Regions from separate parts of the Streptomyces sp. NPDC058741 genome, predicted to be linked through region 1. Evidence: riboswitches for the same ligand, from Rfam matches in the RefSeq annotation. Region 1 holds a riboswitch; each other region holds the start of a gene.
What was found. Region 1 has a riboswitch for thiamine pyrophosphate ahead of thiO (glycine oxidase ThiO). Riboswitches for the same ligand answer to the same signal wherever they lie in the genome.

Region 1 (7,585 bases):
CCGATGTACGGATCGGAGTAGGCGGCGTACTGCTGCCGGCCGGTGGCGTCGTAGTCCTGCTGCGGGCCGTAGCCGGAGGGGTCGTGGGCGTAGGACTGGTCGGAGCCCTGGGGGGCGTACTGGTCCTGGGACTGGGCCTGGTAGGACGTGTCGCCGTAGACGCCGTAGGAGCCGGTGTCCTCGGGCAGGGGCTGCGGGGCGTAGACGGCGGTGGACTCGGCGGCGGTCTCGCGGCCGGCGCGCACCGGGGTGAAGACGTCGTCGCGGTCGTAGTCGTCGTCCTGGCCGTAGGCGGCTGCGTCGCGGTGGTCGGCGCCCTCGTCGCCGTAGCCGTCGTCGGCCTCCAGGCCGGAGACCTCCAGGGCCGGCTCCCGGCGGCCGCGCTCGGCGCGGCGGCGCTTGCTGCCGCCGCGTCCCGGCGTGTTCATCGCCCAGCCGCCGGAGAAGCCGCTGCGGAAGGAGAGGGTGACGTAGGTCTGTCCGACCGCGAAGGCGGCGGCACCCAGGCCGATCACCACGACCTGCGAGATCAGCACGCCGAGGACGACGCCGAGGAACCCGCCGAAGGCCAGCAGCCGCCAGCGCAGCCGCGCCTTGTACTGCAGCAGCACCTCGCCCAGCAGCCACAGCGCGACGATGCCGAACGCGATGTAGAGGACCGTCCAGCCCATGTACGCCCCTCTCCCAGTGGCCGTTACGCAGTGTGTCGTATACCGGTGCGAACGCTCTAGGCCTGCGGTGGGCGGTGCAGGCCCAGGTTCTCGTAGATCTCCAGGGTCGCCGTGGAGTTGTTGAGCGTGATGAAGTGCAAGCCGGGTACTCCCTCGGCGAGCAGCCGCGCGCAGAACTCCGTGGCGAATTCGATCCCCAGGGAGCGTACAGCGGCCGGATCGTCCTGCGCTGTGAGGATCCGCTCTTTCAGGGCGGCCGGGAACGCGGCGTTGGTGAGGGACCCGATCCGCTGCAAGGTCTTCACACTGGCGATCGGCATGACCTCGGGGATGATCGGCGTGTCGCAGCCTGCGGCCGAGACGCGGTCGCGCAGCCGGAGGTAGTCCTCCGGCTCGAAGAACATCTGCGTGATGGCGTAGTCCGCGCCCGCTCGGCACTTGTCGACGAAGTGGCGGACGTCACTGTCCCAGTCGGTGGACCGCGGGTGCATGGCGGGGAAGGCGGCGACGCCGACACAGAAGTCCCCGGAGGCCTTGATCAGCTCGACGAGCTCGGCGGCGTACGCCAGGCCGCGGGGGTGCGGCACCCACTCGCCCATCGGGTCGCCGGGCGGGTCGCCGCGCAGGGCGAGCATGTTGCGGATCCCGGCGTCGGCGTACTGGCCGATGATGTTGCGCAGGTCCGCCACCGAGTGGTCCACCGCGGTGAGGTGGGCGATCGGCGTCAGGGTGGTGTCGGAGGCGATGGCCTCGGTCGCCTTGACCGTGCCCGCGCGGGTGGAGCCGCCGGCACCGTAGGTCACGGAGACGAAGTCGGGGGCCACGGCCTCGACGCGCCGCAGCGCGTTCCACAGCATCCGCTCGCCCTTCGGGGTCTTCGGGGCGTAGAACTCGAACGAGTACGTCGTCTTGCCGGTCGCGAGCATGTCGCGGACGGTGCGCGCGTGGTCCGACCTGATGGATGCGGTGCCGAGGGCCATACCGGCAGGTTAGCCAGGGGCGGTCGGTCCCCCAACCGGGCACCGGGAATTGCCCCATATGCCCTCTTGTTGTCCACCCCTTGGACAAACCGCCGTCACGTCCCCTCACGCAGCCGCTTCGCGAAGGAGGCCGCCGCCGCACCCGGGTCGTCGGCCTCGGTGATCGCCCGTACGACGACGACGCGCCGGGCGCCCGCCTCCAGGACCTGGTCGAGGTTGCCGAGGTCGATGCCGCCGATGGCGAACCAGGGACGGTCGGTGCCGAGGGCGGCGGTGGAGCGGACGAGGTCCAGGCCGGGGGCGTGGCGGCCGGGCTTGGTGGGGGTGGGCCAGCAGGGGCCGGTGCAGAAGTAGTCCACGCCCTCCTGCACGGCGGCCGCGGCGGCCTCGTGCCCGGCGTGGGTGGAGCGGCCGATCAGGACGTCGTCGCCGAGGATCGCCCGGGCCGCGCGAACCGGCAGGTCGCCCTGGCCGAGGTGCAGGACGCCGGCGCCGGCGGCGTGGGCGACGTCCGCGCGGTCGTTGACCGCGAGCAGCTTGCCGTGCCGGGCGCAGGCGTCGGCGAGGACGGCCAGGTGCTCCAGCTCCTCGGCCGCCTCCATGCCCTTGTCGCGCAGCTGCACGATGTCCACCCCGCCCGCCAGCACGGCGTCCGCGAACTCCGCCAGGTCGCCCTGCCGTGTACGGGCGTCCGTGCAGAGGTAGACCCGGGCGTCGGCGAGCCGGGCTCGTGCGGCGGTGACGGTGGTGCCGGGCATGTGGGTCCCCCTGAGGTGTCGGTGGCTGTGGCGCACGGGTGCCGGTGCCGGCGGCTGTGGCGCGCGGGTGCCGGTGACCGGGGCGCACGGGTGCGCCCCGGTCGGACCGGTGGCGTGCCGCGTGGCTGCTCTCGGGTGCCGCAGCGGCCGCCCCGGGCACCTTACGCCCCGCTCCGCGGGCGGGGCACGGCCCGGCGGGGCACGGCCGGGAACGGCGCGGCCCACCCCGGGCCGTGGCCCTCGCGGACCACGGCCCCACACCGGGCGGTTTGTTCGGGCCCGGGTCCGCTCTCACGGCACCGGGCGGTTGTTCGGCCGTCGAGGTCGGGTCAGACCGCGAGCGCCTGGGCGCGGCGCTTCACCTCCGTGCCGCGGTTCTCGCTCAGAGCCTGCGCGGGGGTGCCGGGCAGGCTGGGGTCGGGAGTGAAAAGCCACTCCAGCATCTCTTCGACCGTGAAGCCGTCGTCCCGCAGCAGCGTCAGGGTGCCGGACAGGCCCTTGACGACCTTGTCCCCGTCGATGAAGGCGGCGGGGACGTGCAGCGCGCGGTTCTCACCGCGGCGTACGGCGATGAGCTGGCCCTCCTTGACCAGCTGCCGGACGCGCGTCACCTCGACGCCGAGCATCTCGGCGATGTCGGGGAGAGTGAGCCAGGCGGGGACGAGAGCATCGATCTTTGCGTCAATCTCGGTCACGGAAACAAGCCTGCCATCCGCCGCTGACAGCCGGAAGTCGGCCCGGTCCACCCGGGCGCATGCGCGGGGCGGGTCCCTGCCCCGCGCATGCGCCCGCGGCCCTACGCGGCAGCCGCCTTCAGTGGTCTGGCGGGGTCCACCAGCAGCACCGGGTTCATCGGTGTGCCCGACTCGATCAGACGCCGGCCCTGCGCCAGGTCCCGGGGCCGGCCCACCGCCAGCAGCGCGACCAGCCGTTCGCCGCGCAGCCAGCACACCGTCCAGGCCGGGCCCGACGGGTCGCCCCGCCACAGCGTCCGGTCCGCGCCCGCATGGTGCCCGGCGTACTGCACGAACCGCCCGAACTGCTCGGACCAGAAGTACGGCACCGGGTCGTAGACCGCCGGCATCTCCCCCGTGGCCCGGCCGGCGATGTTCGCGGCGACCGTGCGCGGCCCCTGCAGGGCGTTGTCCCAGTGGTGCACCAGCAGGCGCTCGCCGTAGCGGCCCGAGGGAAAGGAGGCGCAGTCGCCGACCGCGTACACGTCGGGCACGGAGGTGCGCAGGTGCTCGTCGGCCAGGATCTCCCCGTGCGCGCCCAGTTCGATCCCGGACCCGGCCAGCCAGGCCGTCGCGGGGCGGGCACCGATGCCGACGACGACCGCGTCCGCGGGCAGCCGCGAGCCGTCGTCGAGGTACACCGCGCCGGGCCCCACGCGCTCCACGCGCGCGTGCGTCCGCAGCACCGCGCCCGCGTCGGCGTACCAGCCGGCCATCGGCGCGGCGACCTCGGGCGGCAGCGCCCCGGCCAGCGGCCGGTCGGCGGCCTCCACGACGGTCACCGCGCAGCCCGCCTCCCGGGCGGCGGTGGCGAACTCCGCGCCGATCCAGCCCGCCCCGACGACCACGATCGCACCCTGCCCCGCCAGCACAGGCCGCAGCCGCTCGGCGTCGTCGAGGGTGCGCAGCAGATGCACGCCCGGCTCGTGCTCCGCGCCGGGCAGCCGGAGCGGATCGGCCCCGGTCGCGGCGACCAGGACGTCGTAGGGGACGGGCCCGTCCCGGGTGTCCAGCTCGTGGTCGCCGGGGCGCAGCCGCAGCACCTCGCAGCCGAGCCGCAGTTCGATGCCGAGGGCCGCGAAGTCCACGTCGAAGGCGGAACCCTCGGACTTGCCGAGCAGGACGGCCTTGGACAACGGGGGCCGGTCGTAGGGCTGGTGGGGCTCGGCGCCGATCAGGACCACGTCGCCGGCGAAGCCCCGCTCGCGCAGGGCGACCGCGGTCTGCACCCCGGCCATGCCCGCGCCCGCCACGACCACGCGCCGCGGCGCGGACGACCCTGGTTCCCGCGTCTGCTCGCTCACCTGATCACCATAGACAACTGACACCCCGTCAGTCAGTGCTCGTGCGCCGTGACCTGGTCCACAACGCTGGTCCCGCTGCCCTGCTGGGACTCCCACTCCCAGCTCTCCTCCAGCCGCACCCGCCCGTCGGGCAGCTCCACGACCGTCGACACGCAGTGCCCCGAGGAGGTGGACCCGTCCCGCTTGAGCTGGACGTACCGGAAATCCAGCCTGTCACCTTCCCGCATACCCACGAGATGCCCGTGTACGACGTCCGCCCGCGTAGTCGGCCCAGATCCGCCCGTCCCGCTCGTGGTGGGTGAACCGGGTGCGGGTCCCCACCTGGCCCGGGGCCCGGTCGGCGACCGGGGCGAGGACGAGACCGTCGAGCGATCGGGCCATGGGCGAGGCTCCCTTACTGCGGTGTGCCGGCTCGGGCTAGGGTGGCCGACGTAGAGCACTCGCGGGAGCCCGGACGCACCGGGCTGAGAGGGAGGCTGGCGGCCTCCGACCGTACGAACCTGATCCGGGTCATGCCGGCGAAGGGAGGGGCTGGACGCCCATGTCGCGTACGCCGACCTCAGACGTCCTCGTCATCGGGGGCGGGATCATCGGCCTGGTCACGGCCTGGCGGGCCGCGCAGCGCGGGCTCTCCACGGCCGTGCTGGACCCCGAGCCGGGCGGCGGCGCCGCCCGGGTGGCGGCCGGGATGCTGGCCGCCGTCACGGAACTGCACTACGGCGAGCAGACCCTGCTCGGCCTGAACCTCGCCTCCGCCCGGCGCTACCCGGACTTCGCCGCGGAGCTGACCGAGCTGACCGGCCACGACCTCGGCTACCGCCGCTGCGGCACCCTCGCCGTGGCCCTGGACGCCGACGACCGGACCCACCTGCGCGAACTGCACGCCCTGCAGCAGCAGTCGGGCCTGGAGTCGCAGTGGCTGCCGGGGCGGGAGTGCCGCCGGCTCGAGCCGATGCTCGCACCCGGGGTGCGCGGCGGGCTGCGGGTCGACGGCGACCACCAGATCGACCCGCGGCGGCTGGCCGCGGCGCTGGTCGAGGCGTGCGAGCGGGCGGGCGTGGCCGTCCACCGGGAGTGGGCCGAGCGGCTCACCGTCGCACGGGACCGGGCCACGGGTGCCGTCACGGCCGGCGGGACCACGCTGGGAGCCGGGCGCGTCGTACTGGCCGCGGGCAGCCTGAGCGGGCGGCTCGCGGGCGTCCCCGAGGACGTGCTGCCGCCGGTGCGGCCGGTGAAGGGACAGGTCGTGCGGCTGACCATGCCGGGGCGGCACGGGCCGTTCCTGAGCCGGACCGTCCGCGCGGTGGTGCGGGGCAGCCACGTCTACCTGGTGCCGCGCGAGAGCGGCGAGCTGGTGATCGGGGCGACCACCGAGGAGCAGGGCTGGGACACCACCGTGACCGCGGGCGGCGTGTACGAGCTGCTGCGCGACGCGCACGAGCTGGTCCCGGGCATCACCGAGCTGCCGCTCACCGAGACCCGGGCCGGGCTGCGGCCGGGCTCCCCGGACAACGCCCCGCTGCTCGGCCCGACCGGTCTGGACGGGCTGCTGCTGGCCACCGGGCACTACCGCAACGGCGTCCTGCTCACACCGGTCACCGGCGACGCCCTGGCGCACGCCCTGGTCACGGGCGAACTGCCCGAGGAGGCCCGGCCCTTCACCCCGCGGCGCTTCCACGCCGCGACCGCACTCACGGAGCAGCCCGTATGAACATCTCCGTCAACGGGGAGCCCCGGGACGTCCGGCCCGGCACGGCTCTCGACACCGTCGTGAGGTCGCTGACCGCCTCGCCCTCCGGGGTGGCCGCCGCCCTCAACGAAAACGTCGTCCCGCGCGCACAGTGGCCTTGCACACCGCTGTCCGAGGGGGACCGCGTGGAAGTCCTCACCGCCGTCCAAGGAGGCTGACGATGGCCGACGATCCGTTCGTCCTCGGTGGTACGTCCTTCACGTCCCGCCTGATCATGGGCACGGGCGGGGCGCCCAGCCTCGACGTGCTGGAGCGGTCGCTGGTGGCCTCCGGCACGGAGCTGACGACGGTCGCGATGCGCCGCGTGGACGCCTCGGTGCACGGCTCGGTGCTGTCCGTCCTCGACAAGCTCCGCATCCGGGTGCTGCCCAACACGGCGGGCTGCTTCACCGCCGGCGAGGCCGTCCTGACCGCCCGCCTCGCGCGCGAGGCGCTCGGCACGGACCTGATCAAACTGGAGGTCATCGCCGACGAGCGCACCCTGCTGCCGGATCCGATCGAGCTGCTGGACGCCGCCGAGACGCTGGTCGACGACGGTTTCACGGTGCTGCCGTACACCAACGACGACCCGGTGCTGGCGCGCAGGCTGGAGGACGCCGGCTGCGCGGCGATCATGCCGCTGGGCTCACCGATCGGCTCGGGGCTCGGCATCCGCAACCCGCACAACTTCCAGCTGATCGTCGAGCACGCGCGCGTGCCGGTGATCCTGGACGCGGGGGCCGGCACGGCGTCGGACGCGGCGCTGGCGATGGAGCTGGGGTGCGCGGGTGTGATGCTCGCCTCGGCGGTGACACGGGCCCGGGAGCCGGTGCTGATGGCCGACGCGATGCGGCACGCCGTGGAGGCGGGCCGGCTGGCGTACCGCGCCGGGCGCATCCCGAGGCGGCATTTCGCGCAGGCGTCCTCCCCCGCGGAGGGCAGGGCCGTCCTGGACCCGGAGCGGCCCGCCTTTCGCTAGACCGCCGGCGACACGTCACAGGTCGGCTGCAGTCCCGACCCGGATTCCGGCGGCGGGACAGGGGTGTCGGCGGTGACTCGTACACTCGCCTGCGTGGACACGACCCTTCAGGACCCCTTGGTCGGGCAGGTGCTCGACGGCCGGTACCGCATCGACGCGCGGATCGCGGTCGGCGGGATGGCCACGGTCTACCGGGCCGTGGACACCCGGCTCGACCGGGTCCTCGCGCTCAAGGTGATGCACCCCTCGCTCGCGGTCGACGGCTCGTTCGTCGAGCGGTTCATCCGCGAGGCGAAGTCCGTGGCCCGGCTGGCGCACCCGAACGTGGTGCAGGTCTTCGACCAGGGCACCGACGGCTCGTACGTCTACCTCGCCATGGAGTACGTGGCGGGCTGCACCCTGCGGGACGTGCTGCGCGAGCGCGGGGCCC
Region 2 (7,585 bases), on a different contig from region 1:
TGGATCGCGGTGCCGGTCATCGCCATCGTCGTCTTCGGCGGGCTGATCGCCAGCGTGGTGGGTCTCGTCATCTGGCTGCTCTTCAAGGTGCTGGTCTTCGTGGCGCTCGTCGGCGGACTGATCTACGTCGTACGGAAGTTCACGGCGAGTTCCTCGTCGCGCAGCGACTGGTGAGACGGATGGGGAACCGGTGGGGGTAGCGGGGAACGCCTGGAATCCCCGGTTCCCTCGGGCGAGGGAAGTTTGCCCGCCGGGCGGTCTGTACGCGGTGGCAGACGAATAGAGTCCGGAACTCGACGCGGGGACAACCCCGCGAGCGGCGTACCTCCCCACCCGTGTTCCTCGCACGGGCTGCCCCCCTCGCGCCTCGGAGTGACCCTTGGTCCCGGCTGACACCGCCCCTGTCCACCTCCACACCGTCCCCGCGCAACCCCGCTCGGCCGGCCCCGGAAGTGCGCCCCGCCCCACGCCGCCGGCCTCCCCGGCGACCCTCATCGGATCCGTGCAGCGCGCGATGCGCCTGCTGGAGACCGTCGCCGGCCACGAGTACGGCGCCCCCGCCAAACAACTCGCCCGCGAGACCGGTCTGGCCCTGCCCACGACCTACCACCTGCTGCGCACGCTCGTGCACGAGGGCTATCTGCACCGGGACAAGGGCCTGTTCTTCCTCGGCGAGGCGGCCGAGCGGCTGAGCAGCAGCGGGGCACGGCAGAAACGTCGCAGCACGGTCGTCGACGTGCTCGCCCGCTGGCGGGACGCGCTCGGCGTGCCCGTGTACTACGCGGTGTACCGCGAGGGCGAGATCGAGGTCCTGTGCGTCTCGGAGACCCCGGCCATCCCGGCGGTCGAGGAGTGGGCGGACTTCCGCGAGACCGGGCACGCGCACGCCGTCGGGCAGTGCCTGCTGTCCCAGCTGGACGAGGAGGCCCGCCGGGACCACCTCGACCGCCATCCGGTGCGGCCCCTCACGCCCTACACGGTGCGCGACGACCACAGCCTGCTGAGACGTCTGGAGCGGGTGCGCCGGATGGAACCGGTGACCGAGCGCCAGGAGTACGCCCTGGGCGCGGTCTGCGCGGCGATCCCCCTCACCGTGGGCGCCACGGCGGCGACGGTGGCCATCTCCCTGCCCGTCCACCAGGCCGACCGGTTGCTGCCCACGGCCCGGCAGTTGCAGACCGAGATCGGGCGCGTCCTCGGCTCGCTCGCGCTCTCTATCACTATGTGAAAACTCACTCCTTGTGATCTGCTGTGCACGTTCAGCAAGATTCCTCCAGATGTCAGAGGTTCGTTCCCGGCCAGTCGACGGCGAATGACGGGGTTAGCGATGCACGAGTCCGTACAAGCAGAGGTCATGATGAGCTTCCTCGTGTCCGAGGAGCTCTCTTTCCGTATTCCGGTGGAGCTGCGCTATGAGACCGGTGATCCCTATGCCGTCCGGCTGACGTTCCATCTGCCCGGTGACGCCCCGGTGACATGGGCCTTCGGCAGGGAACTGCTCATCGACGGGGTAGGGCGGCCGTGCGGCGAGGGCGATGTGCGGGTCACGCCCGTCGAACCGGACACGCTCGGCGAGGTGCTGATCCGCCTTCAGGTGGGCGGCGACCAGGCACTGTTCCGGTCCTCCACGGCGCCGCTCGTCGCCTTCCTGGACCGCACGGACAAGTTGGTGCCGCTCGGCCAGGAAGGCGCGCTAGCCGACTTCGACGCCCACCTCGACGAGGCGCTCGACCGCATCCTGGCGGAGCAGGGCGCCGGATGACGAAGCGGCCGGCGGCACAGTGGAGGAACGCTTCACCGGATGCCGCCGCCTCGTGCAGGAACGCTTCTCTGACGCATCCCCCGCCCACCGGCGTCAGCGCTTGCGGCGCCGGCCTCTCCCGCCCCGCGCCGGTGCGGCGGCCTCCGCGACGGCGGGCTCCCTTCCCGGACGGTCGGCCGAGACCACCAGCGCCGCCAGCGCCGTGGTGACCGGCACCGACGCGACCAGGCCGATCGACCCGACCAGTGTGCGCACGATCTCCTCCGCGACCAGCTCGCTGTTGGCGACCGTTCCCACCCCGCTCTGCGCGATGGAGAACAGCAGGAGCAGCGGCAGCGCGGCACCGGCGTAGGCGAGGACGAGCGTGTTGACGACCGAGGCGATGTGGTCGCGGCCGATGCGGATGCCCGCGCGGTAGAGCCCGCGCCAGCCCATCGACGGGTTGGCCTCGTGCAGCTCCCAGACCGCCGACGTCTGCGTGACCGTGACGTCGTCGAGGACACCGAGCGAGCCGATGATGACGCCGGCGAGCAGCAGACCGCTCATGTCGATCGTCGGGTAGAGGCCGTGGATCAGACCGGTGTTGTCGTCGGTGTTGCCGGTGAGTGCGGCCCAGTCGATGAACACCGAGCCCAGCAGGCCGATCAGCAACAGGGAGATCAGGGTGCCGAGCACCGCCACGGAGGTCCGGGCCGACAGGCCGTGACACATGTACAGGGCGATGAGCATGATGGCACTCGCGCCCACCACCGCCACGACCAGCGGGTTCGAGCCCTGCAGGATCGCGGGCAGGATGAAGAGGCTCAGCACCAGGAAGCTGACCGCCAGGGAGATCAGCGCCATGACACCGCGCAGCCGTCCGACGGCAACGACGGCGAGCGCGAAGATGCCGGCCAGCACCGCCAGGGGCACACGGCGGTTGACGTCGGTGACCGAGTACTGCAGCTCCCTCGGCGCGGAGGGCTCGTAGGCGACCACGACCTCCTGGCCCTCGTGCAGCTGGCGGGACTGGTCGGGCTGGACGATCTCCGTGAACGTCCGGCCCTTGTCCTTGCCGCTGTCGACCCGGATCGTGGCCCGCTTGCAGTCGCCCTTCTCCCGCTGCACCGCGGAGGAGCCCTCGGCGGTGGAGGTGTCGCCGGTCGGCGGCACGCCCTGGGCGCCGGCCTCCTGACAGCTCACCTCGACGACCTTGGTGACCGTGGCCTGCTGGGTCTGCCGGTCGAATCCGACGCCCGTGCGCTCGTGCGGCGGGGCGCCACCCGGCCACAGCACGGCGAGACCGACCAGGACCGCCGCGGCGAAGGGGATCAGGATCGCCGCGATGACCTTGCGCAGGTGCGTGGAGACCGGCGCGGCCGGACCGTGGCTGTGACTGTGCGAGTGGCCGTGGCCTCCGCCTGTGCCGCGGCCGGGATCGTTTCCGTCCCCGCCGCCGTGCCCTTCACCGCCGCCGTGCCCGTCACCGCCGCGACCGTGCCCTTCACCGCCGTGCCCGTGCCCGTGCCCGTGGTCTCCGCCCTGCCCGGCCCCGGAACCAGCGTCATGCCCGCCTCCGGGACCCTGTCCGGTCGCGGGACCGGTGCCGTACCCGTTTCCAGGCCCCTGTCTGCCCGCAGGGCCTGCACCGTACCCGTCTCCGGGGCCGAAGCCCCGCCCACCGTCCCGGTCGGTCTCGTGACCGCCTCCGGGCCCGGCACCCCGGCGGCTGCCGGGGCCGTAGTCACCGGTGGGGCCGGACGCGTGTCCGCCGGGAGCGCCGGCGCCACGCTCGGGGCCGGCGCCGAAACGCGCACCCGGCACGTACCGCTGCCCGTGGGCAGGCGTGTGCCCGCCCCCGGCGGCGTCATCAGGGCCGCCTCCCGGGCCGTTGCCGTGTCCGGCGCCGGAGCCGCGGGGCGGTTCGGGCGGTGGGTACGGAGGTCGGTTCGTCGTGGTCACCGCCCGATCATCGCAAGAACGAGGGGGGCCCTCTGTTCACCGCGCCAAGATTGCCGCTAGCGTGGAGTCACCTTTTGTACACGCGGGAGCTCGGAGCACCGGGCTGAGAGGGCGCTGACCTCCGTCCCAGCGATGTTTCACATGAAACATCACCGAAGTCGAGTGATGTTTCACACGGAATGTCGGCAGACGGAAATGGCTGCGTCGACCGCCGAACCTGTTACCGGGTAATGCCGGCGTAGGGAGTAGGTCTCATGACCAACAAGGACGTACGCACGCCTGCCTCCGTTCAGGACGCTCAGTCCGAGGAGGCCGGGAAGTCCATCGGCTGGCACAAGGCATACGTCGAGGGCACCCGCCCCGACCTGCGGGTGCCGGTCCGCCAGGTGCACCTCACCAACGGGCGGTCGGTCACGCTGTACGACACCTCCGGCCCGTACACCGATCCGCTCGTCGAGACCGACGTGCGCAGGGGCCTGCCGCCGCTGCGTGAGAACTGGATCGTCGCCCGCGGCGACACCGAGGAGTACGCGGGCCGCCCCGTCCGTCCCGAGGACGACGGCATCAAGCACACCTCGCCCCGGGGCGGCCTGCGCAACCTCGACGCGGTCTTCCCCGGCCGGCCCCGACAGCCTCGCCGCGGCAGGGACGGGAAGGCGGTCACGCAGCTCGCGTACGCCTGCAACGGCGAGATCACGCCCGAGATGGAGTACGTGGCGCTGCGGGAGAACGTCGACCCGGAGGTGGTCCGCGAGGAGATCGCGGCGGGCCGGGCGGTGCTCCCGGCCAACGTCAACCACCCGGAGATCGAGCCGATGATCATCGGTAAGCGGTTCCTGGTGAAGGTCAACGCCAACATCGGCAACTCGGCCGTGACCTCCTCCATCGAGGAGGAGGTCGAGAAGATGACCTGGGCGACCCGCTGGGGCGCCGACACGGTCATGGACCTCTCCACCGGCCGCAACATCCACACCACGCGCGAGTGGGTGCTGCGCAACTCCCCCGTCCCCATCGGCACGGTGCCGCTCTACCAGGCCCTGGAGAAGGTCGATGGCCGGGCCGAGGAGCTGACCTGGGAGATCTACAAGGACACCGTCATCGAACAGGCCGAACAGGGCGTGGACTACATGACGGTCCATGCCGGAGTACGCCTGGCGTACGTCCCGCTCACCGCCCACCGCAAGACCGGCATCGTCTCCCGCGGCGGCTCCATCATGGCCGCGTGGTGCCTCGCGCACCACAAGGAGTCGTTCCTGTACGAGAACTTCGAGGAACTCTGCGAGATCCTCGCCGCGTACGACGTGACGTACTCCCTCGGCGACGGCCTGCGGCCCGGGTCGATCGCGGACGCCAACGACGAGGCCCAGTTCGCCGAGTTGAGGACCCTCGGGGAACTCAACCGGATCGCGAGGCGTTTCCACGTGCAGACCATGATCGAGGGCCCGGGCCACGTCCCGATGCACAAGATCAAGGAGAACATCGACCTTCAGCGGGAGATCTGCGATGAAGCCCCGTTCTACACGCTCGGCCCGCTGACCACGGACATCGCGCCGGCGTACGACCACATCACGTCCGGCATCGGTGCCGCGATGATCGCCTGGTGGGGCACCGCCATGCTGTGCTACGTCACGCCCAAGGAGCACCTGGGCCTGCCCAACCGTGACGACGTCAAGACCGGCGTCATCACCTACAAGATCGCCGCCCACGCGGCCGACCTCGCCAAGGGACACCCGGGTGCCCAGGAGTGGGACGACGCGCTGTCCGACGCCCGGTTCGAGTTCCGGTGGGAGGACCAGTTCAACCTGGCCCTCGACCCTGACACGGCACGGGAGTTCCACGACGAGACCCTGCCGGCGGAACCGGCCAAGACGGCTCACTTCTGCTCGATGTGCGGTCCCAAGTTCTGCAGCATGAAGATCAGTCAAAGCATCACGGAGCGCTTCGGTGGTGCGGCGGCTGATGGGGCATCGGCTGAGGAGATCGCCGAGGGGATGCTCCAGAAGTCGAAGGAGTTCGCCGAGGCGGGCAACCGGGTGTACCTGCCGATCGCCGACTGAGTCTGAAGCGCTGGAGTCGACGACTCGCGGGACGCACCTCCACGCCAGGCCGCGGGAGACCGGGAGTACGTATCTCCAGGCGCGGACGAGCAGGGCCGTCGCCGATCGCCGGGAGCACCGGACCATCGGCGTCGTGTCGTTCCGGCCGACGGCGGTGATCAGGCATCCGCGGTGCGACGACCGCATCCACCGATGGGCGCCGACGGCACCAGCGCTGTACCACCTCGCGCTGGTGCGTGCCTTCGGCCGCCGCAGGCGGAACGAGTCGAGGCGCAGGTGCTCCGCCGGCCGTGAGGCCGGCCGGCGGCTATTCCGGCTGGTGTTCCGGGCCTCCGAAGTCCGGGCTGGTGTAGTCGGGGCTGCTGAAGCTCGGCCGCGAGCCGCCCCGGCTGCCGTCGTCCGGGCTGGTGAAGCCCGGGCGGTCGTAGCCGAGGTGTGGTATGCGGCTGACCGGGGTGGTCGAGGACGCGGGGTGCAGGGCCGCGGCCGCGCCCGGGTCCGCGAGGGCTTCCCGCAGGAAGGGCAGGACACCCCGTTCCAGCAGGGCCCCGCGCCAGGCCTCCCTGGCCTCGGCCACTTCCCTGCGCATCTCGTCGTACGGACCGTCCTCGGCCGACGGCTTGTTGCGCAGGGCGGTGACCAGCAGACCCACGGCGGCGACGAGGATCGCGACCGCGGTGACGGCGCCGAAGACCCAGCCCGTCGTGAGCATGGTCCGGGCGAACGCCGGATCGGGGTCGAGCACCCGCAGGACGTAGCCGACGAGCAGGAAGATCGCCGCCGCCGTGCCGGCCAGGACGGGTGCCAGGACGGCGACGACGGCGACGGCGCCCGCGCCGGCGGTCTCGGCGACCTCTCCCATGGTGGCGGCGATGCCCGCCGCGCCCCCGCCCGGCTCGGAGGAGCCGGGCGCGCGCCCGGACGCCGGGTCGGACGGCGCCGGCCGGCGCAGATCCTCACGGACCTTGACGTAGTGCTGGTACTCGGTCGACGCGGCTGCCGTGATCAGCGCCGTGGCGTTGAGCGCCATGGTGCGCAGTTGCTCGGGGTTGAGCCGCTGTCCGACAGCGGCAAGTTCCGGACGGTGTGGTGCGGAGCGCAGCGCCTCATCGAGGACCCGCTCGTAGTCCTGGCGGTCCTCGCTCAGCAGGTGCTGCGGAACGCTGTTCATGTGCATCCCCCGATGCTCCGTAGGGCTTGGGGCTCGGCATGCTGACGAGCCGTCGGGCAGAAACGGAGGGGAGCCTGCTACGGACACGCCGATGGTAGAGCGGTGACGGTGGGCGGTGACAGGGGATTTACCGAAATTGGCCCGTCACCGGTCCTGCCCTGTGGCGGCGGGCGCCCGGCCGGTGAACGCTCACGAGGGCAGAGGCAGTTGCTGGACCAGCAGCTTGCCGGCCATGGTGACACCGCCGTCCATCGCGATGGCGAGTCCGTCGGCGTAGACGTGCGGCCCCTCGACCACCGGGGCGCCCCTGTCCTCGTCCTCCTCGGAGCCGACCTCGCCCAGCAGATACGGGATCGGGCTGTGGCCGTGAACGACACGGGTGCCGCCGTACGTATCGAGGAGGGAACGGACGGCGTCCGCGCCGCCCTCGTCGCGGAAGGAGAACCGCTTGGTGAACTTGCGGAACAGGTCCCAGACCTCGTCCGCGTCGTTGCGCGTGAGGGTCTCGCGGACGGTGTCGTTGACCTCTTCGATGGAGCGTCCGTAGTCCAGGTAGGCGGTGGTGTCGGAGTGCACGAGCAGGTGGCCGTCGACCTCCTCGACGGCGTCCAGGCGGGACATCCACTGCAGGTGGTGGTCCTGGAGGCGGTCCAT
Region 3 (7,585 bases), on a different contig from region 1:
GTTCCCGGCCACGTCCCGCTGCGGGAACAACTGGTGGTCCTGGAACATCAGCCCGACCCCGCGCCGGTGCGCGGGGACGCCCGCCTGATCCCGCCCGTCGAGCGCCACGCGCCCGGAGTCGAGGGGCTGCAGCCCGGCCACCGCCCGCAGCAGGGTCGACTTGCCGCTGCCGCTCGGCCCGAGCACACACACGATCTCGTGCTCGGCGACCGCCAGATCGACGGCGTCCAGCACGGCCCGCCCGCCGAATCGGACCGTCGCGCCCTTGAGACTCAGCAGCATCTAGAACTCCCCGCTCCGGTCCGTGCGCAGCCGTTCCAGCATCAGCAGGGCCACGGCGCACACCACCATCAGAATCGTCGACAGGGCCATCGCCTGGCCGTAGTTCAGCTCCCCGGGCCGCCCCAGCAGCCGTGCCACGGCCACCGGCAGCGTCGGGTTGTCGGGCCGGGCGATGAACACCGTCGCCCCGAACTCCCCGAGCGACACGGCGAAGGCGAACCCGGCCGCGACGAGCAGCGCGCGCCGCACCATCGGCAGGTCCACCTCGCGCCACACCCGCCAGGGCGAGGCCCCCAGCACCGACGCCGCCTCCCGCAGCCGCGCGTCCACCGCCCGCAGCACGGGCAGCATGGTCCGCACCACGAACGGCACCCCGACCAGCGCCTGCGCGAGCGGGACGAGGATCCACGAGGCCCTTAGGTCCAGCGGCGGCTCGTCGAGGGAGATCAGGAAGCCGAAGCCGACGGTCACCGCCGACACCCCCAGCGGCAGCATCAGCAGCGCGTCGAAGCCCCGCACGAACCGCCCCGCGTCCCGTCGGGTCAGCGCGACGGCGGCGAGCCCGCCGATCACCACGGCGACGGCGGTCGCGGCGGCGGCGTACGACAGGGAGTTGCCGATCGCCTCGATCGGCGGCACCAGGAACACTCCCCCGTCGTCCCGCGTCAGCGCCCGGTAGTAGCCGAACCCGGGCGCGTCCAGGGAGCGCCGCACCAGCACGGCGAGCGGCAGCACCAGCAGAACGACGGCGGTGGCGAGCACCCCGCCGAGCAGCGCCCACTGCCCGGCGCCGCGCGGCCGGCGCGCGGTCGTGGCCGCGTCCACCAGGCACAGCGCGGTCTCCCGCCGCCGCACGGTCCAGGCGTGCACGGCGAGGATGGCGCCCACCGCGGCGAACTGGATCAGCGTCAGCACGGCCGCAGTGGACAGGTCGAAGATCTCCGACGTCTGCCGGTAGATCTCCACCTCCAGGGTCGAGAAGGTGGGCCCGCCGAGGATCTGGACGACGCCGAAGGAGGTGAAGGTGAACAGGAAGACCATGAGCGCGGCGGCGGCCACGGCCGGGGCGAGGGCCGGCAGGGTCACCTGCCGCCACGCCCTCAGCGGTGACGCGCCGAGCATCCGCGCGGCCTCCTCCTGCCGCGGGTCGAGCTGCGCCCACAGCCCGCCCACGGTGCGTACGACCACCGCGTAGTTGAAGAAGACGTGCGCGAGCAGGATCGCCCAGACGGTGGTGTCCAGCCGTAGGCCCCACAGCTCGTCCAGCAGCCCGCCGCGTCCGACCAGCGCCAGGAACGCCGTGCCGACGACCACCGTCGGCAGCACGAACGGCACCGTCACCACCGCCCGCAGCACCTGCTTGCCGGGGAAGTCGAAGCGCGCGAAGACGTACGCGCCGGGGAGCGCGATCAGCAAGGTGAGCGCGGTGGAGACGAAGGCCTGCCAGGTGGTGAACCACAGGACGTGCCGGACGTCGGACTGCGCCAGCACCTCCCCCAGCCGCCCGAACTGCCAGGCCCCGTCCACCTTCAGCCCGCGCGCGACGATCGCGGCGACGGGGTAGGCGAAGAAGACCGCGAAGAACGCGACGGGCACGGCCAGCAGGCCGATCCGCGCCGCCGCGCCCCGCGCCCGGCCGGTCACTTCAGTACGAGTGACGTCCACGACTTGATCCACTCGTCCCGCTTCTCGGCGATCTTCGCCGGGTCCATGGTCCCGGGATCCTTCGCCTGCGGCCCGTACTTGACGAACTCCGGCGGCACCTGGGCGCCCGCGCGCACCGGGTAGACGAACATGTTGAGCGGCATGTCGTTCTGGAACTTCTCGCTGATCAGGAAGTCGAGGAGCGCCTTGCCGCCCTCGCTGTTCCTCGCGTTGCTCAGCAGCCCGGCGTACTCGACCTGCCGGAAGCAGGTGCCCTCGGCGACCCCGGTCGGGGCCGTGCTCGGCTTCGGATCGGCGAAGACGACCTCGGCGGGCGGTGAGGAGGCGTACGACACGACGAGCGGCCGGTCGCCCTTGGCCTTCTTGCCCGCGGCCGAACCGGAGAACTCCTCGCTGTAGGCCTGCTCCCAGCCGTCGACGACCTTCACACCGTTGGCCTTGAGCTTCTTCCAGTAACCCTGCCAGCCGTCGTCGCCGTACCGCGCGGCGGTCCCGAGCAGGAATCCGAGGCCGGGCGAGGACGAGGAGGCGTTCTCGGTGACCAGCAGGTTCTTGTAGGCGGGCTTGACCAGGTCGTCGAAGCTCTTCGGCGGCTCGAGACCCCGGTCGGCGAAGTACTTCTTGTCGTAGTTGACGCAGATGTCGCCGGTGTCGACGGGCGTGACGCGATGCCGTTCCCGATCGACCCGGTACTGGGCCTTGATCTGCTCCGAGCCCTTCGCCTCGTACGGCTGGAACAGGCCGTTGTCGAGGGCACGGGAGAGCAGGGTGTTGTCGACGCCGAAGAAGACGTCGCCCTGCGGGTTGTCCTTGGTGAGGATGGCCTTGTTCACGGCCTGCCCGGCGTCGCCGTCCTTGAGGACGTCGACCTTGTAGCCGGACTCCTTCTCGAAGGCGGCGATGACGTCCTCGGACGCGGCCCACGAGTCGTGGCTGACGAGGGTGACGGTCCTGGAGCCGCCGGACCCCTGACCGCCGCCGGACGAGCCGCACGCGGCGAGCGTGCCGGCCAGCCCGAGCCCCACGACCGCCGCCGTCAGCCGGTTCCTGTTGATGCTCACTGGATTCCTCCTGGGTGACCAGGAGAAGACGCGGCCCTGGCCGGGACGTTCCGAGGTCCCGGCCAGGGCGCAACAGCTCGAGTGGTGACCGATCTCCCTACCCAGAATGACCTGGGCCAGGTTCGGAGGGTCTGCGGCCGTGTGCCGCACTCTCAGCGCTGTGGCGCTCCCCTGTCGGAATATGCAGATGTTCTTACGCCGGTCAGACTACCGTTCGGTGGCCGCGAGCTGACCACACGCCCCGTCGATCTCCTGTCCACGGGTGTCCCGGATCGTCACCGGCACACCGTGGGCGGCGATGGCCTCGACGAACGCCTTCTCGTCCTCGGGCCGGGAGGCGGTCCACTTCGACCCGGGCGTCGGGTTCAGCGGGATGAGGTTGACGTGCACGGGCCTGCCCTTGAGCAGCCGCCCGAGCCGGTCTCCGCGCCAGGCCTGGTCGTTGATGTCGCGGATCAGCGCGTACTCGACGGACAGCCGCCGTCCGGACCTGTCGCTGTACTCGAAACCGGCGTCCAGCACCTCCCGGACCTTCCACCGCGTGTTCACCGGGACGAGGGTGTCGCGCAGCTCGTCGTCGGGGGCGTGCAGCGAGATCGCCAGCCGGCACTTGAAGCCCTCGTCGGCGAACCGGTGGATGGCCGGGACGAGCCCGACCGTCGACACGGTGATCCCGCGCTGTGAGAGACCCAGCCCGTCGGGCTCGGGGTCGGTCAGCCGCCGGATGGCACCGACGACCCGGTTGTAGTTCGCCAGCGGCTCGCCCATTCCCATGAACACGATGTTGCTGAGCCGCGCGGGACCGCCGGGGACCTCCCCGTCCCTGAGGGCTCTCATCCCGTCCACGATCTGGTGCACGATCTCGGCGGTGGACAGGTTCCGGTCCAGCCCCGCCTGCCCGGTCGCACAGAACGGGCAGTTCATCCCGCACCCGGCCTGCGAGCTGATGCACATGGTCACCCGGTCCGGGTAGCGCATCAGCACGGACTCGACGAGCGTCCCGTCGAACAGCCGCCACAGCGTCTTGCGGGTGGTGCCCTGGTCGGTCGACAGATGCCGCACGACGGTCATCAGCTCGGGCAGCAGCGCTTCCTGCAGCCGGCCGCGCGCCTGGGCGGGGATGTCCGTCCACTGCTCCGGATCATGCGCGTACCGCGCGAAGTAGTGCTGCGACAGCTGCTTGGCGCGAAACGGCTTCTCCCCGACCGCGGCGACGGCCTCCTTGCGCTCGGCAGGAGTGAGATCGGCAAGATGCCGCGGCGGCTTCTTGGCTCCGCGGGGGGCGACGAATGTGAGTTCTCCGGGCTTAGGCATGGCTGTATCAGTGTCGCAGATCGACTCGGGTGGCCTGCCCCTGCCGACCCGGGCGCCCGGCGTCGGTGGTCGCCGCTGGTCGTCGATCACCTCCCGTGTCGCATTCCTCTGCCGCGATCCGTCAGGACGGTGACAGCAACCTGAAGGCCTGAGGAGAAGGCGATGGAAACATGTTCGATCACGGCGGAGATCCCGATGGTTCCGCGGATGCCCGGCGATCCCGCGGAGCTCGTTCCCGAGCTGGCGGAGGTGTCGACGGCGCTGTTCAGAGCCACCGGCAACGGTTCGGTACCGCGCTCCACGATCAGCCTGTTCCAGCTCCGTGCTGGTCAGATCGTCGGCAGCACCTACCTGACCGTGTTGCACACGGGCTTCCTGCGCTAGGTGTACTGAGCCGTGAGGTTGGGGACGCGGCTGGCGGGTGGTTGGCCTTTCAGCGCGGTGTGTCCGCGGTGGTGATTGTAGGTGTGGAGCCAACCGGGGAACGCTTCGCGTCGTTCGGTCTCCGTGCGGTAGGGGCGGGCAGTCGAAGGAGCGGATCACTTCAGTGGCGTCCTGGCGGGACTCGCCGTACTTCACGGGTGCGGAGCGTGCCGCGCCGGCACGCGTGGAAGCCGGGTTGCAGCCGTCCGCGGCCGGCGAGAGGGGCCCGGACGCGCCGTAGGCGCAGGCAGCCGAGCACTACGAGCCCAAGGCGCTTGCCACGCTGCTGTTCGCGATCGGACAGGTGAACTTCTTCATCCCCACAGCGCTCATCGCCAAGCCGGTACCCGGCGGGTCGTTCACCGACCCGTGGGCGTGAGCTCACCCTGGCGAGAACCGATGCTCACATCTCGCTGAGCCGTCCCGGGTGTGCGCCGCGCCATGACGTCGCAGCGCACACCTCGGGCCCGCCTACTCCCCCGGGCGCTCCAGACGGTCCTTGAGGAGCCGCTCGTTGCGTGGGAGTTCCTTGCGGATCTGCGGGCGTACGACGAGGGGGACCAGGACCTTGCCCATGCCGTGGCCCTCGAAGTCGACGTCGATCGTGACGTGGGAGCGGCGGCCCTCGTCGAAGGGCTCGATCTCGCCGTGCACCAGGGCCCGGACCGGGCCGTCGACGCCGCGCATGCCCCAGCTGTGCGGCGGGTCGTACTCGGTGATCTCCATGGTCTGCGGCATGACCCGGCGTCCCATGTGCCGGGTGACGCGGACCCGGCTGCCGACACCGACGGGCCCTTTGTCGAGGCGCTCGGCGGACACGGCGCTCAGCTGCCACTCCGGCATGTGCGAGGAGTCCGTGACGTAGTCGTAGACGTCCTCGGGACGGCAGTCGACATCGATGGTCTCTCTGATGCTGGACATGATGGCCCCTTTGCTGCAGGTACATCAGCATCGTCCCACTTCGTCCCCGCGGTCGTCTTCCCGAGACGGCCGCGAGAAGCGGGCGAGCCCCCGCCCGGTGGGGCGGGGGCTCGCCGGGCGAGGCGGGGCCGGGTCAGCCGGAGCCGACGAACAGCACGAACAGCAGCCACGCCACCGGAGCGGTGGGCAGCAGGGAGTCGAGCCGGTCCATGATGCCGCCGTGCCCCGGCAGCAGGGTGCCCATGTCCTTGATGCCGAGGTCCCGCTTGATCATGGACTCGCCGAGGTCGCCGAGCGTGGCGGTGCACGCGACGGCGAGGCCCAGCACCAGACCCTGCCACCAGGCTCCGTCGTCGATCAGGAACTGCATGCACAGCGCGCCCGCGACCATCGCGAACGCCACCGCGCCGAGCAGGCCCTCGCGGGTCTTGCCGGGGCTGATGCGCGGGGCGAGCTTGTGGCTGCCGAACCGCCAGCCGACGGCGTAGGCACCGGTGTCGCTGACCACGGTGAGCAGCAGGAAGGTGAGCACCCGCTGCGACCCGTCGTCCGCGGTGAGCATCAACGCGACGAACGTCGCGAGGAACGGCACGTAGAACGCCGCGAAGACGCCCGCGGTGACGTCCCTCAGGTAGTTCTCGGGCGGTTCCGTCATGCGCCAGACGAGCACGGCCAGGGTCGTGAGCGCCATCGCCACCCACGCGCCCTCGGCGCCCCGGACGTACCCGGCGACGACCATCGCGGCACCGCCGAGCGCGAGCGGCACGAGCGGCGCCCGGATGCCCTTGCGCTCCTCCAGGCGCTTGGTCAGCTCCCACAGCCCCACGACGACGGCGACCGCGACGACACCGACGAACACGGCCTTGACGATGAACAGCGAGGCGACGATCACCGCTCCGAGACCGACGCCGACCCCTATCGCGGCACTGAGGTCGCGACCCGCGCTCTTCTTCTGCGGCTTGGGCGCCGGCTGTGACGCGTCGGGCATGGGCTCCGGATTCGTCTCGCTTCGTACCGGAGGGCCGCTCGGTGGAGCGGCCACCCGGTCGTCATCCTGGTTGCCGCCGTACGCGGCTGCGTCGGGCACGATGGGCATGGGCCGAGTCTGAGGCGCTTCCTGCGCATCGTATGCGGGACCCGCCGGGGCGGCCCCCTGGACGTACCCGTGGCCTTGGATCCGGACGTGCCCGTGGCCCGGGCTCCGGCCGTATGCGTGGCCATGCCCTTGGTCGGTGGGCCCCCAGTACCCGGCCTGTGGCGGCGCCCCCCAGGAAGAGTCGTTCATCAGACCTCGAGCAACTCCGCTTCCTTGTGCTTCAGGAGCTCGTCCACCTGCGCGACGTACTTCGCGGTGGTGTCGTCGAGCTCCTTCTCCGCACGGCGGCCCTCGTCCTCGCCGACCTCGCCGTCCTTGATCAGCTTGTCGATGGCTTCCTTGGCCTTGCGGCGCACGGAGCGGATCGAGATCTTCGCGTCCTCGCCCTTGCCCTTGGCGACCTTGATGTACTCCCGGCGGCGCTCCTCGGTCAGCTCGGGGAACACCACTCGGATGATGTTGCCGTCGTTGCTCGGGTTGACGCCCAGGTCGGAGTCGCGGATCGCCTGCTCGACGTTGCGCAGCGCGCTCTTGTCGAACGGGGTCACCACGGCCATACGCGGCTCGGGCACCGAGAACGAGGCCAGCTGGTTGATCGGGGTCGGCGCACCGTAGTAGTCGGCCACGATCTTGTTGAACATCGCCGGGTGCGCACGGCCGGTGCGGATCGCGGCGAAGTCCTCCTTGGCGACCACGACGGCCTTCTCCATCTTCTCCTCGGCCTCGAGGAGGGTCTCTTCGATCACCACTTGCTCCTGCGTGTCTTGAGTAGGCCCGGCTGCGGTTCCAGGTGGGGCGGCGGCCGGCTGCGTCGCGTCTTCCT

Region 2: it holds a riboswitch for thiamine pyrophosphate, as region 1 does, so the genes downstream of both, thiC (phosphomethylpyrimidine synthase ThiC) here and thiO (glycine oxidase ThiO) in region 1, are expected to answer to the same signal.
Region 3: it holds a riboswitch for thiamine pyrophosphate, as region 1 does, so the genes downstream of both, ACFW6P_RS25640 (thiamine ABC transporter substrate binding subunit) here and thiO (glycine oxidase ThiO) in region 1, are expected to answer to the same signal.

What each region holds. Positions count from the first base shown of each region.
Region 1 is NZ_JBHYQH010000008.1:91,433-99,017, forward strand. Features, by position in the region: gene ACFW6P_RS09225 (hypothetical protein) at 1-671, opposite strand, end outside; gene metF (methylenetetrahydrofolate reductase [NAD(P)H]) at 728-1,651, opposite strand; gene thiE (thiamine phosphate synthase) at 1,747-2,409, opposite strand; gene ACFW6P_RS09240 (Rv2175c family DNA-binding protein) at 2,739-3,104, opposite strand; gene ACFW6P_RS09245 (NAD(P)/FAD-dependent oxidoreductase) at 3,206-4,447, opposite strand; partial or broken gene ACFW6P_RS09250 (hypothetical protein) at 4,480-4,828, opposite strand; TPP riboswitch at 4,880-4,991, shown strand; gene thiO (glycine oxidase ThiO) at 4,989-6,158, shown strand; gene thiS (sulfur carrier protein ThiS) at 6,155-6,355, shown strand; gene ACFW6P_RS09265 (thiazole synthase) at 6,358-7,155, shown strand; gene pknB (Stk1 family PASTA domain-containing Ser/Thr kinase) at 7,249-7,585, shown strand, end outside.
Region 2 is NZ_JBHYQH010000003.1:81,871-89,455, forward strand. Features, by position in the region: gene ACFW6P_RS03210 (DUF5326 family protein) at 1-174, shown strand, start outside; gene ACFW6P_RS03215 (IclR family transcriptional regulator) at 503-1,228, shown strand; gene ACFW6P_RS03220 (SsgA family sporulation/cell division regulator) at 1,328-1,762, shown strand; gene ACFW6P_RS03225 (YibE/F family protein) at 1,856-3,037, opposite strand; TPP riboswitch at 3,776-3,965, shown strand; gene thiC (phosphomethylpyrimidine synthase ThiC) at 3,958-5,760, shown strand; gene ACFW6P_RS03235 (hypothetical protein) at 6,068-6,937, opposite strand; gene ACFW6P_RS03240 (metallophosphoesterase) at 7,121-7,585, opposite strand, start outside.
Region 3 is NZ_JBHYQH010000039.1:36,594-44,178, forward strand. Features, by position in the region: gene ACFW6P_RS25630 (ABC transporter ATP-binding protein) at 1-282, opposite strand, end outside; gene ACFW6P_RS25635 (ABC transporter permease) at 283-1,884, opposite strand; gene ACFW6P_RS25640 (thiamine ABC transporter substrate binding subunit) at 1,923-3,008, opposite strand; TPP riboswitch at 3,085-3,191, opposite strand; gene rlmN (23S rRNA (adenine(2503)-C(2))-methyltransferase RlmN) at 3,216-4,322, opposite strand; partial or broken gene ACFW6P_RS25650 (carboxymuconolactone decarboxylase family protein) at 4,530-4,703, shown strand; partial or broken gene ACFW6P_RS25655 (IS481 family transposase) at 4,703-4,822, opposite strand; gene ACFW6P_RS25660 (SRPBCC family protein) at 5,217-5,666, opposite strand; gene ACFW6P_RS25665 (phosphatidate cytidylyltransferase) at 5,800-6,951, opposite strand; gene frr (ribosome recycling factor) at 6,951-7,508, opposite strand.